Regions from separate parts of the Paenarthrobacter sp. 4246 genome, predicted to be linked through region 2. Evidence: riboswitches for the same ligand, from Rfam matches in the RefSeq annotation. Region 2 holds a riboswitch; each other region holds the start of a gene.

Region 1 (5,218 bases), on a different contig from region 2:
GCGACTACGTTTTCCACCGCGCGGGGACCAGCCTTGGCGTGCTCGGCCTTGATGTGCTTGTCTTCCGTGCTTTCGCCGAGACGGTCGGCGCAATACAGCGGGACCGTGACGGTGGGGCATTTGGCGTGGGCAGGCAATGCGCTGCTGACAGATCCCAAAAGGCGTCCAACGAAGCCGCCGCGGCCCCGGCTGCCGAAAACGAGGAGGGCGGCATCTGCCGATAGGTCCAGGAGGACACCGGCAGCGTCGCCGTTCTCCACGGAAGCGTCAACCTCGATGGCATATCCGGAGATCTTGTCCATAGCCTGTTTCACGATCGCGTCCGCGCCTTCGCGGATCACCGAATCATCCACAGTTGCGTAGCCGCCATCCAGCCCTGATGCGGCAAAGATGGGTACGGAGTAGGCCGTCACGATGTGCAAGGGCAGCTGTCGGCGTTCGGCCTCACGCGCTGCCCACACCAGCGCACACTGCCCGTGCTCTGAACCGTCAACTCCAACGACAATGCCACCTGGCGCCACTGCCTGGTCCTGGCCGTCCTGTGGCTCTTCATTGTGCCTGCTGTGCTGGTCCATGGGGCCCGCCTCTCCACCTGCTGCTTGATGTTCCGGCCATTCTGCCAGAGGTTCTCCGGCTCGGATTCCCTCCTGGCGTCATTGTCAATGGCCGGGGCAGAAGGAACCTGGAGATTCCTTCTCCCAATGCCCACTATTCTCGGTCGGCAACGCCGAATCAAGGTGACTTTGGGCTATGTGTATAACGGTCCGGGTTCGGTTGCAGGGTGCGCATTTTGCGCTGGAGATGAACAACGCGAACACGCGGACTCAGGAGGCTATCCATGGCAGAAAAAGTTCGGTAGTGTTCGAGTCACCGAATGGCCGGCAACCGTGTTCCACAGCACACTCCGGCCATTTATTGCGGCCGCTTGGGGAACTCGGACGCGACCCCATGCGATGCCTAATGGCACACACGTCAAGGAGGAACCAAGCAGTGTCACTCACGCCTGATTCCGCCACGGAACGCACCACCACCGTGGTTATCGGAGCCGGCCTGTCCGGCTTGGCAGTTGCCAGTGAGCTCAGCCGCTACGGCGTGGGCTCCATAGTGGTGGACGGGTTCGGCACGTTGTCCGCAAGCGGCCCGTCAGTCCACACTGGCATGCTCCAACGCTGCGATGCAGCCGATCCCGCAGCCATGCAGGAGCGTAACGAGATCCTCCGCCACCTGCGGAACTACGCCGCAAGCCATCACCTGGATGTCCGCAGCACCACACGGGCTGTCCGCCTCGATTTCCTTGGCTCCGACCCTTCCCAACAGATCGGCTATGGACTGGCCGCCAGCATGACCACTGCCGGGCTCAGGACGGGGCTCCACGCCTCCGGTCCCCTCGAGTCCACCCGCCGCCAGTGGGCCGTCCACACTGCCAACGGTGTTCTTCTGGCCGACCATATTGTGGTCACGCGCTGCGCGCAGAGCCAATTGCGCCGAATGCTGGCGGAACTCGGCATAGCGATCGGCCAGAACCTGGTGGCCGCAATGCGGGCCGTCGGGATGCACCTTGTAGGAGTCGGCGAGCTGATTACGCCCACACCAAAGGAAGTACTTCGGCAGGCAAAGGCTGTAGGCCAGGCCATATCGTCCAAGGTGGCCCTCCCGGCAGGACCGGGCATCGCCACCGCCTAGCAGATCAAACCTGGCTGTGAACTATTCCGCACATAACTTAACGCCAAAGGCCGGTGCCCTCGAAGACGAAATCTTCGAAGGCACCGGCCTTTGGACTGAAGCGTGAGGCTTATGCGCCAGCGCGAACGTAGGTCAGGGGACCCGTTGCGGTCAACCAGCTGATCGGGTGGATGCCCGTCTGGTTGCCGTTGATGCCACCGCTGATGGCCTGGCCGTTGCCGATGTAGATGGCGACGTGGCCGGACTGGACGATCATGTCACCGGGCTGGGGTGAGCTGACAACCTTGCCGTAGTTCATGAACTGCATGGGACCGAGGTCGCCAACGGGGATGCCTGCGGAGCCGAGTGCGCGCTCCACCATGGCGGTGCAGTCCTGCATGATGCCGATCTGGGCGTAAGCCGAGGCAACCATGGCGGCATTGACGCCACCAACGGCCGGGGCAGCAGCAGCCGCAGGAGCGGGAGCAGCAGCGGCCGGAGCGGCAGCAGCAGCCTGGGCAACAGGAGCCTTTGCGGCGGCAGTGGTGACTGCTGCCTTCTTGGCGACGGGAGCCGGAGCAACCGGTGCAGGCTTCTCGATAACCGGAGCTGCAACGGAAGCAACAGCGGGGCGCTCGAAGTTGACGGTAGCCGTAGCCAGGGCGGTAACAACCTGGGTGGGAGCGTCGGCTGAAACGGTCTCAGCGACCGTCGCCGGGCTGGAATCCCGCTGAACCGGAGCTTCAGCAGCGTGGGCTGCAATGGAGCCGGTCAACACAAGGCCCGAGGCTGCTGCGATAACAGCTGCCTGGCGGCCAGCGCCGGAAGCGTTGCTGGCAACTGCCTTGGAGATGGAGATGAACGGATTAGGACGTACGCTGTCCGCCTTACGACGGCCGCGAAGAATGCGTGAAGACATGAAAGAGCCTCTCCCGATGCCTGCGAGGTTAGCTGTCGGATTCGGATGGGAGTCACCCGGCCACTATCTCCCGCTGTTCAGCGGAAGCATCGTGACTTCACCCCAAGGCACGCTCGAAAGCGGCCTAAAATGGGTTCCCCGTCTCTGCCGTAAGGTTTGTCTGCGAACGGATTCCGGACTGCGGCAGAGCTAGGCAATCAGGCCGGAAGTGCCCGCTACGTGGAACAGGCACAGGTACCACCGTACGCGATGATCACGCGGAAGTCACATTTAAGTAACGAGAAGTACGCTCCTGGCGTGTCGCAGTAACCGTTTCGAGATCTTCGCAGCTACGTAGAAAACCGCGTTATTCCGCGGGAGAATCGCCATCAGGGTTGTTCGAAGCAGCGAGTTTCCTTCGGGCGGTAACGGCCAGAAAAATAACGAGACCAACAGCAACAACCGCCAGGCCCACGATGCTCCATGGGAAGGGCTGGGAGGCGTCGGCCGCGGGCTCGCTGTTACCGGTTCCCGGCGCTGCGGTGCCCGGGGCCGCGGTTCCCGCCGTCGGCACCGCCGCTGAAGGTGTCGAAGCGGACGGAGAGGCTGCCGCCGAGCCGCTGGTCGTCATGCTTCCTGCGGTGGCCGTGAAGGTAAAGGTGCCCTCGATGGGGTGCGAATCGCTGCTGACGACGCGCCAAACCACCGTGTATTCGCCGGCCGGAGCGCCTTCGCGCAGCTTCTGGACGGCCTGGTTGTCGATGATCTCCACCGGGCCGTCGGCCCAGTTTTCGCCACCCGCCGTGACCGTCACGCCCGAGCCGATGGCGAGCGGCCGGTTGTTGAACGTAATGGAGACCGACGCCGGGACGTCCGTGACGCTGCTGCCATTGGCCGGCGTCGTGGATTCAGCGACGTCGTGGGCGGACGCGGGTGCCGCAGAAAACAGCAAGGCGGACGCGAAGGCAAGAGCTGCGACGACGGCGGCCAGAAGCGGGCGGATGGTACGCATGGGGCGGTTTCTCCTAGTGTTGGCTTCCTTACAGACTAGGCGAATCGTCCGGAGCGCCCGTACCGGACCGCATAGGATTTGATGGCACACTCCCACCGATCCCCGGAGTCCTTCATGCTTAAGCAAGGTTCTGCAGTAGACCGCTACTTCAAAATTACTGAACGTGGATCCACGTACTCGCGGGAAATTCGTGGCGGCTTCGCGACGTTCTTCGCCATGAGCTACATCGTGGTGTTGAACCCGCTGATTCTCTCCGGGGCGGATTCCAGTGGGGCATCCCTCGGCTTCACGGCCGTCGCAGCCACCACGGCCTTCGTGGCGGGCATACTGACCATCCTCATGGGTGCGTGGGCCAAGCACCCATTCGCCGTTGCAACCGGACTGGGCGTCAACGCCTTCGTTGCCGTCACGGTCGCCTCGCACCCGGAGCTCACCTGGCCGGACATGATGGGCCTGGTGGTCCTGTCCGGCATCACCATGCTCATCCTGGTGCTGACCGGTTTCCGTACTGCCGTGTTCAAGGCCGTGCCGGAAGCCCTGAAAACGGCGATCGTGGTGGGCATCGGCCTCTTCATTGCGCTGATCGGCCTGGTCAATGCAGGCTTTGTGCGCCGAATCCCCGACGCCGCCGGCACCACGGTCCCCCTGGGCCTGGGCGTGGACGGCAAGCTCATGGGCTGGCCTACCTTGGTGTTCGCAGTGGGCCTCATCCTCACCATTGCGCTGGTGGTCCGCAAGGTCCGCGGCGCCATCCTCATCGGCATCGTGGTCTCCACGGCACTGGCAGCCATTTTGGAATTCACCCTCCACATCGGCCCCAGCTTCGACGGCAAGAACGTCAACCCACGCGGCTGGTCGCTCGTGGCGCCCACCCTCTCTGAGTGGGGCGCTCCGGACCTGTCCCTCATCGGCAAGGCCAATCCGTTCGGCGCCTTTGAGCACCTCGGGTTCATCGCAGCGGCCCTACTGGCATTCGTGATCCTCCTGAGCATCTTCTTCGATGCCATGGGCACTATGGTGGGCCTGGCCAACGAGGCAGGAACCGTGGACAAGGACGGCAACATCCCCAACGTGGACCGTGTCCTGCAGGTGGATGCCCTTGGCGCGATCGTGGGCGGCGGCGCTTCGGTTTCCTCCAACCAGATCTTTGTTGAGTCCGGCGCCGGCATCGGCGAAGGCGCCCGCACCGGCCTCGCCTCGATCGTCACCGGCCTGCTGTTCCTGGTGGCGATGTTCTTCACGCCCCTCATCAACCTTGTCCCCTTCGAAGCCGTAGCCCCGGCCTTGGTGGTTGTGGGCTTCATGATGGTTTCCCAAGTGGGCAAGATCGATTGGCAGGACTGGGGCGTCGGCATCCCGGCGTTCCTGACCATCTCCCTCATGCCGTTCACGTACTCGATCGCCAACGGCCTCGGCGCCGGCTTCATCTCCTACGTCCTGATCCGCACCTTCCAGGGCCGCGCCCGCGAAGTCCACCCGCTCATGTGGGCTGTGGCCGCTGCGTTCCTGCTGTTCTTCGGCATTGGAACCGTGGAGGAACTGCTGGGCGTCAAATAGGCATTCCGGTATTTCAGACACTCCGGACCCGGAACTGCTGGTATTGGCAGTCCGGGTCCGGTGTGCTTAAAGCATGCAAACCAGCACCA
Region 2 (5,218 bases):
GCGGCGGAACGTGGCAGTTCGACTGCTGCTGCAGTACCGGCTGTGCCAACCCGCATGTGTGGTGGTGCGCGGCAAACGGGTGCTCATTTGAGGGCATCCTTTGCCGCGTTCAGGATCTCTTCAAGTGCCGTCTCGGTGGGCTGCGGCGCGGTGGCCGCGCTGGGCTTGCCCGTGGGCTTGGGTTTGGTGGTCTGCGTGGGAGTCCCTGTCGGCGTTGGGGTAGGAGTCGGCGTGGGCGTGACCGTCGGTGTGGTTGTGGGCGTCGGCGTTGTGGGTGGCGTGGTGATCGTGTCCGACGGCACCTCGCTGGGTGCCGGCGCCGGCTGGGTGGGGACGGGGGCGGTGGTGGCCGGGTCCGCGGCGATGGTCGACGGCACTGCGGACGGGACCCACACGGGGTCCGCCAAGGAAACTTTCGGGGTGGGAACCGACGACGGCGACACTGGTGTTGGTGCCTCCGGAACCGTGGCCGGTTGGCCGGCTGCCGACGTCGCAGCAGCTGAAGCTGAGGGCGATGAGGCCCTCGAGTAGGAGGCGCTGGGTGCGGGAGCCGCGGAGCCCGAATTCCGGTCGGCGCCGCTGGCTTCCTGGGAAGGGGTCTCCTGGCCGAAGAATGGCAGCTCGAGGGCCTGCCCCAAGGTACCGGCTGTCAGGACCAGGCCGAGGGCACCAGCCACCACGGCCATGCGCTGGCTCATGTGTTTGACCGATGCAGCTTTCCGCAGGACCGCCTGGGGTTCCCGGCCAAGCGACGATCCGCCCCTGCCTGATCTGGAGGCAGCGGTGGCGGGTCCGGACGCGGCAGGCTGAGGAGTTCCCGGCTGCTCGGGGCTTTCCTCCTGCTCAGGACGTGACGCCTGAACGATCGGAATGGCCGAGGTGGGAGGCCCTGGCGTGGTGGAGGCCGGAGCTGCAGCCCGTGCGGCCTCCACAACGGGAATGGCCGCGGTTGCCGGCTCGGCCTCGGACGACGCCGGCCCGGCAGGCGCGATCACAGCCTGGGCTGCCCGCTCCCGCTCGGCCGCGCGGGCGGCCGCTCGCGTGGTGGGTGTCGCGACGGTGGGAAGGGCCGCAGTGGCGGGCTCCGGCGTCGTGCTTGTAGTTTCGGGTGCGGCAACAGTGTCTGCCTGCACGCTGAAGAGGGATCCGCTGGGTTGGGCCCGACGGCGTCCGGTTGGCTTGGTGCGCTCGCGTTCAGTCTCGGCGCGGCGCGGCTGATCCATGGTTGGGGACATGGTGGTTGCCTCTCAACGCCTTCGAGGTTAGCTGTCGGGTTCGGACGAGGCCGTCCGGCCGCCGTAGCGGCTTCACCCCAAGGACTTGGGAAAGTCCGGGAACTTTTGGGTCCCCCGCCTCTGCCGCGGGTCTGGCGGATTCCGGAATGCGGCAGAGCTCGGCGTCATTCCGGAAGCGGCCCAGCGGAGATACGGGTCGCCCTACGACGGTACATGAGCCGGAAAGTAAAGTCACATTAATGTAACGGGCGGTAGGCCTCCCCGGATGAGAGAGCCCTAGCGCTTAGGCTTCGGGGCCGGCGCCGGGAGTTCGTGGTACGGCAGCCAACACGGACAAGATATCCATGCCCAACACTAGCTTCGCGCTGCACCGGCAGGTAGACATTGTCTATGGACCTGCCTGTGATGCCACCCGTCTCGCCCATGCTCGCCAAGTCCGTCCCCGCCATCCCCGATGTTGGGCACTACGAGCCCAAGTGGGACGGATTCCGGACCATTGTCTTCAAGGACGGAGACGAGGTCATCCTGGGCAGCCGCAACGAGAAGCCCATGACCCGCTACTTTCCCGAACTGGTGGAGGCGCTGCGGAAGAACCTTCCGGACAAGTGCGTGATCGACGGCGAGATTGTCCTGATCGCGGACAACCGGCTGGAGTTCGAGGTGCTGCAGCAGCGGATCCACCCCGCGGACAGCCGGGTTCGGATGCTCGCCGAGAAGACCCCGGCATCCATGATCGCGTTCGACATCCTTGCGCTCGGCGACGACGACCTCATGGGCAGGCCATTCGCGGAACGCCGCGCCATCCTGGAACGTGCGCTCGCCGAGGCTGAGCCTCCCGTTTACGTCACTCCCGCGGTCACTGACCTGGAGCGTGCGCAGGAATGGTTCGTGCAGTTGGAAGGCGCAGGCCTGGATGGGGTGCTGTCCAAGCCCTTGGACGGGACGTATCTACCCAACAAGCGCGTGATGTTCAAGACCAAGCACGAACGCACCGCGGACTGCGTGGTGGCCGGCTTCCGCTGGCACAAGACCGCGAAAGTTGTGGGGTCCATGCTGTTGGGTCTTTACAACGACGCCGGTCGGCTCCAGCATGTGGGGGTGGTGGCCTCATTCCCCATGGCCCGCAGGGAAAGCCTGGTAGCCGAGCTTGAGCCGTACCAGGTGGAACTCGGCGAGCACCCCTGGGGCGAGTGGGCCAGCCAAGGAGAAGGGGCCGGGGGTTCCAGGATGCCCGGCGCCCAAAGCCGGTGGAGCGCGGGCAAGGATTTTTCGTTTGTGCCCCTGCGTCCCGAGTTGGTGATCGAGGTGGCCTACGACTACATGGAGGGCGAGCGGTTCCGGCACACCACGCAGTTCAGGCGCTGGCGGCCGGACCGCACACCGGAGAGCTGCACTTACTCCCAGTTGGAGGAGCCGGCGGATTACGATCTTGGGGAGATCCTGAGGCTGCCGTAACGTGGCGCCCGCAGTTCCTTACTCTTCGTGTCCTTGGTCGCTGCTCATGCTGCCCTCGGCCGGAGGGGTTTCTCCCGGGGGCACTCCGCCCCCGGGTTCCAAGCCCGTGACGTTTCCGTCGAGGGGATCGGGATTGGCGGATGCCGCAGGGTCTTCGTCTTCGTCCTGGCGCAATTCGGGGTCGGCGTTGACGTCGTCCTTCTCGGTGGCCGGGGGCGTTGCGGCGCCGTATGGGCCGGTGGCGCCTGTTGCGCCGAAGCCTTGCTCGTCCTTGCTATCTCCAGTGGTCACGGTCAGCCCTTTCGTAAGCAAACTTACTAATGCGATGGCTCCGCCAGCCTAGCCGGGACGCGCGGACTCCTCAAGGTGCCTGGCCGCGAAGCGCTGTCGCGGCAACGAAACTCCGGATGGCGTCCGCCACGGCCTGGGGCCGCATGTGTTGCGCTACATGCCCGACGCCGGGGATCTCCACCAAGCGCCCCTGGTCAACCGCCCTCGACAGCCGGAGGGCCCAGTCCGGGCCAGCCACGTTGTCGCGGCTTCCCCTCAGGACCAGCACGGGGACCCTGATGCCGGCCAAGCGTTTTTCAGTGGGGTACGTCATCATCACCGGCAGTTCAGTGAGGTACCAGCGCGGACCGCAGCGGAAATAGTCCGACGTGACGATCCAATTGGAGGAGGGGCTTTCGCGGAGCATCCCGTCAAGGAGAAGAGCCACGGACTGGCGCCTCACATTCTTGTGCCGTGAATCAACAACTGGCCCCATCAGCACCACCTGCCGGACCCGATCCGGCGCATGCAAAGCCGCCTCGATAACAAACTGCGCCCCCATGGAATGGCCCACCAAAACGTAGGAACCGATGCCGCGGGAAGCGAGGGCCTCCGCAATGAAGGCGCCGTAGTCCTCCACCGAGAGCTGGCGATCAGGCTTTGGAGTCCCTCCAAACCCCGGGAGGTCCAGGGAGTAGGTGGGTGCGCTCGCTGCGAGGACTGTGTGCAACCGGGCCAAATAACGATGCGAGACCCCGATGCCGTGGATCAGGACATAGACAGGCCCGGCGGGATCGGCCTCAGACCCGGTAAAGGGCACAGCGGCAGGCTCAGGGCTGCCCTCAGCCCACAGGATCCGCCCCTTCAACCCAAGAACTTCTACGTCCGCAGACAGCAATGGTGCCGGCATGCCCCGCGCCCTCATTATGGTTCCCGCCGCAAGAACACCGGAGCTCCGGGGCCACTCAGCTCGTCCTCCGCTATTGGTCGGCCGGACACCGCCAGCAGCAGCGCAATGGCTGGCCCTTCAACGGCTGGCCCATCCCCGTGATCGAAGGATGTGTCAGTGGCCACCAAACGCCAGCCCTCCGCGATTTCCCGGCCCCCGCCCAACTTGGTGCTGGTCCGCACCTGATAGTGCAGGGCGGTGGCTACGTGCGCTGCGGGGTAATCGCGGCGCATCCCCAGCGGGCGGCGGATGTCCTCGCCGTGCACAAAGGCTTCAACCAACCGCGTCCCCAGGCCTGCAGGCGGCCCGGATGTCCGGGAAAGCACGGCCTGCAACTGGACCAGGGTCTTCCCCGGATCAGTGGTCCTTTCGCGCTCAACACCCACGGCATTGTCGCGGTCAAAATCCATTCGGGAGGCAATCATGCGTCGAATGAAGCCGAGGCGTGTGGTCTTGGCAGAATCGATCACGTGCGCCAGGACATCATGGACGTCCCAGCCCGGGCACAGTGACGGCGTCCTCCATTGGAACGGGTGAAGTGGTTCAAGGTCCCGGATCAGGGCGCGACGTTCCTCATGCACCACGGGCCACACAACGGAGGGGGAAGTCGAAGCCATACCGCTATTGAACCCCATGCCTACTCCCTGGTGGCGTCGTCGGACCTTGTGGCGTCATCGGATTCGTTGGGGTCGCCTGCCGGGTGTGACGATTCAGCGGCGGACGCCGCAGCCGCGTCCCGGCGTCGTGCGATTTTTGATTCCGTCCACATTGCCACGGCCACGAACACCGTGCACGCGAACATGAAGGTTGCCACAAAGTTCAATCCCATGGCAGAGCCCAAGGGTGCGGCAAGGGCCATTGCGGCCAACCCGGCCACGATATGCCACCCTTTGAAATTGCCCACCGATCAAGCGTAACCCCGGCTTTAAGGGGTGCCCGCCTGTTGGCTGGGATCGTTGCTTGATCCTTATCACTGTCGACACTATTGGCCGGCGTTGTCGTCATTTCCGTCGGGTTGGTCCGCGGCGCTTTCAGCCCGTTTCTTCTTCTGGGATTCCAGCCACGCGATGATGGCAGCTTGCCGGATCCGACGATGCGTTCCGCGGTATTCCACGGGGATTTCGCCGCGGTCGGTCATGTTGCGCAGATAGGTGTGGGAAATGCCCGCAAGCTCCGCGGCCTGCGAGGTGGTGAGCATTTCCTCCACGCTGCTGACCGTCACGGTTTCGCCGCGGCCCAGCCTCGCGAGGAGGTCGACGACGGCGTCCCTCGCCTCATCCGGCAGGCGGTGGACTGTGCCGTCCACGAA
Region 3 (5,218 bases), on a different contig from region 2:
CGGAGCGACCGGTCCCGCCGGTAGTGATGACGACGTCTGCCGGGGGTTCAGATTCTTGGTGAGGGTCATCTGCCGCGAGTTCGTCCAGGGCCGGCTCGGTGTCCTGGAGCGCGGAAATCCACTCTTCATAGGTGTCGCCCACCCTGAGCTGCTCCCCTGCGATGCCACCCAGGAGCTCCACCACAGCGCCCAATTGCGGGCCGAAAGTATCACGCACTTGTCCGGGCAGCGGAACCCCTTGTGCCACAACCTCCGAGCCCGTCAGCAGAAACCTGACCAGCGGCTTGCCGAGGACCTCCAACTGGTCCAGGCCAGCCAGCGCAGCCAAAGCGATGTGGGCCGGATTGAGCACAGTCCCGGCAGTAAGCAACACCTCCCCCGCCGCTGCCTCTTCTGCGGCTTTGCGGATGTGCTGGCCGTTGCGGGGTTCGCCGGGTTTGGCGGTTCCGCCCAGCGCAAGGACAGGAAGGCCGTCGTCGTCGGTGGTCATGACACCGCTCTCGCTGCGAAGTACTGCCTTGGCGCCCGGCGGAACCAGCCCACCCGTCACAATGGGACTTGCCTGGTGGGGGGCAAGCCTCTGGCCCGGTTCGCTGAGGATCCATGGACCACTTCCGTTGACGGCCCACCCATCCATGGCTGAGGAAGCATAGTGCGGCATGTCCTGCGCTGCCCGGACATCGGCAGCCAGGGTGCGGCCGAGGGCTGACTTGAGCGGCACGGGAGCCGGAGGGATGGGAACGGCACTATCGAATGCTCGCTGCCGGGCCTCCTGCCAGGTATGTGCCGCGTGATGGCCCTCGGCGGGGGCCTCCGTCATTCGGCGTCAGCCTCGGACTCCGAGTACTCCTTGGCAACCTTTCGGGCCAGTTCCAAGGCGGCGTTCATGGACGCGTCATCGCTTGCCTGGCCGATGCCACGGGCCATGCCTGCCGCGTACCCGGCAATGAAGGTGGTCAAGGGAGCTGCCGGGCGCACCACTGAATGCGCGGCCACTCCAGCAACGGCGAGCACTTCATTGACGTCCACTTCAACGCCTTCAAGCTCGAAGGCCTGCAGCAGTGTGCGGCACCATTCCTCGAGCGTCTCTTCCTGGCTCTTCACGTCCGCCTCCAACTTGTAGTCAATGCCCAGGGCCGCAGCGTCCTCCCATGTATCCACGTCATCCGTGGATCCTGCGGGGACAGCAACGTCCAGCAGGTTCAGCCTAGCAAGCAGGCGGAACACTGAAGAGTCCGTTAACCCGGAACCTTGGCAAGCTACGGCCACTTCGCGGTCCAGGGCCCCGGTGTTGTAGACCCCCAGGAGCGGTTGCTTCCGTCCGTCGCCGGACACTGCCATGGCCCCCTCCGCTTCGGGGTGGGCTGCCAGCGCTTCCCACAGATGGGAAACTCCACGGGCAGCATGGGGCATATCGCAGGCGAGAATCAACGTCCACGGAACGCCCGCACCGCGGCCCTCCAGCGCAACCAACCCAGCAGCAATGGCCGCGGCCGGACCAGCAAATGCCGGTTCCTCCCGTGCCCGCAGCACCTCGACCGGCAACGGCTCACCGCCCGTTCCTGAAGCATCAGGACCTACCACCACCACAGCAGAGGCACCCCGGGCCGCCTGCAGGGCACGCGAAAGGAGCGTCTCGCCGTCGTACGTCAGCGATGGCTTGGGCACGCCACCGAGGCGGGTGGCCCTGCCACCCGCCAGAATCACGGCATTGAACTCCATCCGCCCAGATTACCGGGGCAGCAGGAGTTCAGCAGAAATCGATCAGGCAGCGGATTCCGGCAACAGGAACGGGTCCCAGTCCGGCGCAGGTTTCTCGAGTTCCTTGATCTGCCACATGGTTCCCTGGGGCACGCCAGGTTTGAAACGGAGCTTCCAACCCATTTCAGCCAACGTATGGTCGCTCTTGGCGTTGTTGCATTTCAAACACGCCGCAACCAGGTTTTCCCAGGAATCCGCGCCGCCCCTGGACTTGGGGTGGACATGGTCTATGGTGTGGGCTGTTTTCCCGCAGTAGGCGCAGCGGTGACCGTCGCGGCGAAGTACCCCGCGTCGGCTCACGGCGGTAATCCTGTTGTACCGGGGACGGATGTAGCGGTTGAGAAGAATCACGGATGGACGTCCGAGTACTTCCTGTGGCCCGACGACAGGCTCGTCGCCTTCGGCCACTACGCTAGCTTTCCCGGTCAACACAAGGACCAGCGCCCGGCGGAATGTTATTACCGCCAGCGGTTCATATCCAGCATTCAGAACGAGTGTGCGCATGCACGTACCTCTTCACGGCCGCACCCGTCAGGGGCACGAGGGCCGGCTGCCCTCTGCTTGTACGGGCTGTGGATCGACAAGATAAGGGTAAGCACTCATATGCCGTATCAACGAATTTTTCCGTCGTTTCCCGTGCAGTGTCGTCAAGAGTTCATTCGAGGTTAAGGGGGCTGGAGCGAAATCCTTTCTCATAAAGCAGAACACCCCGCCGGCCGGAGCCTGCGGGGTGTTGCTGTGAAAACCAGAGGCTGGATCAGCCGTTGACGCGAATGAAAACGGGGCCGGAGCCCACGTTGACGCTGAACAGTGCCGTGGTGGATCCGTTCCATCCACCGTGGACTGCCTGGCCGTTGCCGACGTATACAGCGATGTGGGCCTGTCCGGCCAGACCGCCGTTGGCGTAATAGGCGAGGTCGCCGGGCTTCGCTTCCGCTGCGCTGACCGTACGGCCGAGGGAGAGGTAGCCGGCCGGCCAGTCGTGGAAGTTGATGCCAACTGCTGCCAGGGAGTTGGTCACCAGCATGGTGCAGTCCTGGGTGACGCCGAGTTGCGCGTAGGCGGCAGCGGCGATTGCAGCACCAAGGCCACTTGCGGCGGCCGGAGCCTTTGCCGCAGGAGCCGCCGTGTTGACGGCCAGCGTTGAGTTGCCGGCAGTTGCCGTGCTTTCCGTTGCCTTCTTGGTTTCTGCCTTCGCAGGAGCCTTCTTTTCTACAGGAGCCGGAGCCTGCACCGTGGTGACCACGGGACGCTCGTAGGAGATGGCAACGGTAGAGTCCGCAGCAATGGTGGCCTGGACTACCGACTGGATGTCAAGGGTGGACGTCGAGGTGGACTCACGGTCCACCGTGGTGTCGGCGGCGTTGGCAGCAACACTGCCGGTCAGGACCAGGCCTGAAGCTGCGGCAATAACAGCCGCCTGGCGGCCTACGCCGCCGGCGTTTTCACTGACGGCCTTGGCGATCACGGCAAGCGAGCTGGTCTTGGGGGCCTCAGCGCGATGCCGTGCAACCTTGGATGCACTGGTCATGGTTTTCTCTTTTCGTATCCGCGTGTAGTTGGGGTACACGCGGCTCATTGGCGCGCCAGCACTTGGGGGCATGCTGGCGAACCCCGAACCGGATTGTTTCTAGCGGAGGGTAAAGAAGGAGGAGGTGCCCGTGGAGGCAGCCGAGTGCAGGAGCGTGCCCTGTCCCGGGTTCAAGGCGCTGATCATCATGCCGTTGCCAACGTAGATGCCTACGTGGGCTCCGCCGTTCTGCATGACCAGGTCACCGGGGGCAGGAGTGCTGGTGGGCTTCATGGCCGTCCAGGCGTTGACGCGCGGGATGCTGATGCCGGCTTGGGCGTAGACCCACTGGGTGAAGCCGGAGCAGTCCCATCCGTTGGGCGTGGTGCCGCCCCAAACGTAGGGGTGTCCGATTCCGGTGTAGGCGATCGCGGCGAGGCCGGAAGCGGCGGCGCTGGAAGCAGTGTCCTTGGCTTCGGACGACTTCGCCGTCACAGCGCCTGCGGTGGTCTGGTTGCCATTGGCCGCGGTGCGCTGGGTGGTCTGCGAAGCGCGCTGGACAACCTTGGGAGCTTCCTTGGTGGCCACTACAGGGCTTTCGAAGGAAACGGTGGCGGTGGGCTCTGCGGTGACTACCGCAGTGGTGACCATCTGCTGGGTGCTGGAGGCTTCCGACTTGGAAACGTCGGTGTCCGCTGCCTGGGCCGGAAGACCGACACTGAGGACGAGGCCTGAGGCTGCTGCCAGGACGACGGCCTGGCGGCCAACTGTACCGGCGTTGGATGAAACAGCCTTGGAAAGCGTGTTCAAAGGGTTCGTACGAACCGATTCGGCGCGGTGGCGCGCAGGGGTAGTGCGTGATGACACGTAGGTAGCCTCTCCCAATGCCTGCGAGGTGAGCTGTCGGATTCGGATGGGAGTCATCCGGCCACGCTGCTTCAAGGAAGCTTTGCGACTTAACCCCAAGGCCTTCTTGCGAAGACCAGAAGTGGTTCCCCCGCCCCTGCCAGACGATTTATGCGAACGGACCTCGAGTGGTGGCAGAGCTAGGCAATCCACTCAAGTGCACCGGCCCCCTAAAAAGCCGATGCGCTTTGTACGGTACAACAGTTGAACGCGAATGTCACATTCAGGTCACGGGGCGTGTCACGAATGCGAGAGACAACCATCAACTGGACTTAGAGCCAGCCCATGGGGTCAACGACTTCACCGTTGACCTGTACTTCAAAGTGGAGGTGGCAGCCGGTGGAGGCGCCCGTGGTGCCGCTCAGCGCTACAGTGTCGCCGCGGCTGACCGTCTGGCCTACTTTGACGGTGAAGGACGACAGGTGGTTGTACGTGGTCTCAAGGCCGTTGCCGTGGTCTACCACCACGCGGTTGCCTCCGCCGTACTCGTGCCATCCGGCAAAGGTGACTTTGCCACTGGCCGCGGCATGGACGGCGGTGCCGCACTGGGCCACAAAGTCCTGGCCGCGGTGGAAGTCACCGGAACCACCCGTGAGGGGGCTGATGCGGTAGCCGAACGGGGAAGCCGTAGTCAGGGTGTCCAAGGGGCTGGCCATGGTGCCCGTGGACGAGGCGCGCTGGATGCTGTCGGCGGACTGCGCACTGAGCAACTGCTTCAGCTTGCCGTCGGGGTCTGCGGCGGTGGCTACCGCGGCACGGCTGAAGTCGATCTTGGCTGATGCAGCGGCGGAAACCTCGGGCTGGCTGCCACCGGTGACGGCCAGGGCCGACTCGGTCTGGCCGGATTCCGAAGTGGCCATTACCGGGCTGGTGGCCGGCAGACCGACAGTCAGGGCAAGTCCGGTGGCGGCAAGCGCAACTCCGGCCTTTTGCCCTACGCCACTGGCTGCGGCGAAGTCGGCAACCTGGCGCAACGGGCTCTTACGGCGACGCACCTGGCGTTCGGTGTCGCGTGGCCGGATCTCCGATACGACGCGGGCT

What was found. Region 2 has a riboswitch for cyclic di-AMP ahead of ABIE35_RS15930 (hypothetical protein). Riboswitches for the same ligand answer to the same signal wherever they lie in the genome.
Region 1: it holds a riboswitch for cyclic di-AMP, as region 2 does, so the genes downstream of both, ABIE35_RS09050 (NlpC/P60 family protein) here and ABIE35_RS15930 (hypothetical protein) in region 2, are expected to answer to the same signal.
Region 3: it holds a riboswitch for cyclic di-AMP, as region 2 does, so the genes downstream of both, ABIE35_RS04715 (C40 family peptidase) here and ABIE35_RS15930 (hypothetical protein) in region 2, are expected to answer to the same signal.

What each region holds. Positions count from the first base shown of each region.
Region 1 covers NZ_JBEPOP010000004.1:246,961-252,178, forward strand. Annotated here, with positions in the region: gene ABIE35_RS09040 (universal stress protein) at 1-575, opposite strand, end outside; gene ABIE35_RS09045 (FAD-binding protein) at 961-1,683, shown strand; gene ABIE35_RS09050 (NlpC/P60 family protein) at 1,793-2,581, opposite strand; cyclic di-AMP (ydaO/yuaA leader) riboswitch at 2,585-2,753, opposite strand; gene ABIE35_RS09055 (copper resistance CopC family protein) at 2,928-3,572, opposite strand; gene ABIE35_RS09060 (NCS2 family permease) at 3,687-5,129, shown strand; gene hutG (formimidoylglutamase) at 5,203-5,218, shown strand, end outside.
Region 2 covers NZ_JBEPOP010000008.1:98,963-104,180, forward strand. Annotated here, with positions in the region: gene ABIE35_RS15930 (hypothetical protein) at 84-1,235, opposite strand; cyclic di-AMP (ydaO/yuaA leader) riboswitch at 1,238-1,382, opposite strand; gene ABIE35_RS15935 (ATP-dependent DNA ligase) at 1,626-2,690, shown strand; gene ABIE35_RS15940 (DUF6480 family protein) at 2,709-2,981, opposite strand; gene ABIE35_RS15945 (alpha/beta fold hydrolase) at 3,052-3,870, opposite strand; gene ABIE35_RS15950 (maleylpyruvate isomerase family mycothiol-dependent enzyme) at 3,885-4,544, opposite strand; gene ABIE35_RS15955 (hypothetical protein) at 4,547-4,813, opposite strand; gene ABIE35_RS15960 (helix-turn-helix domain-containing protein) at 4,892-5,218, opposite strand, start outside.
Region 3 covers NZ_JBEPOP010000002.1:428,848-434,065, forward strand. Annotated here, with positions in the region: gene ABIE35_RS04695 (molybdopterin molybdotransferase MoeA) at 1-820, opposite strand, end outside; gene ABIE35_RS04700 (NTP transferase domain-containing protein) at 817-1,722, opposite strand; gene ABIE35_RS04705 (HNH endonuclease) at 1,765-2,265, opposite strand; gene ABIE35_RS04710 (NlpC/P60 family protein) at 2,519-3,292, opposite strand; gene ABIE35_RS04715 (C40 family peptidase) at 3,392-4,138, opposite strand; cyclic di-AMP (ydaO/yuaA leader) riboswitch at 4,143-4,303, opposite strand; gene ABIE35_RS04720 (M23 family metallopeptidase) at 4,450-5,218, opposite strand, start outside.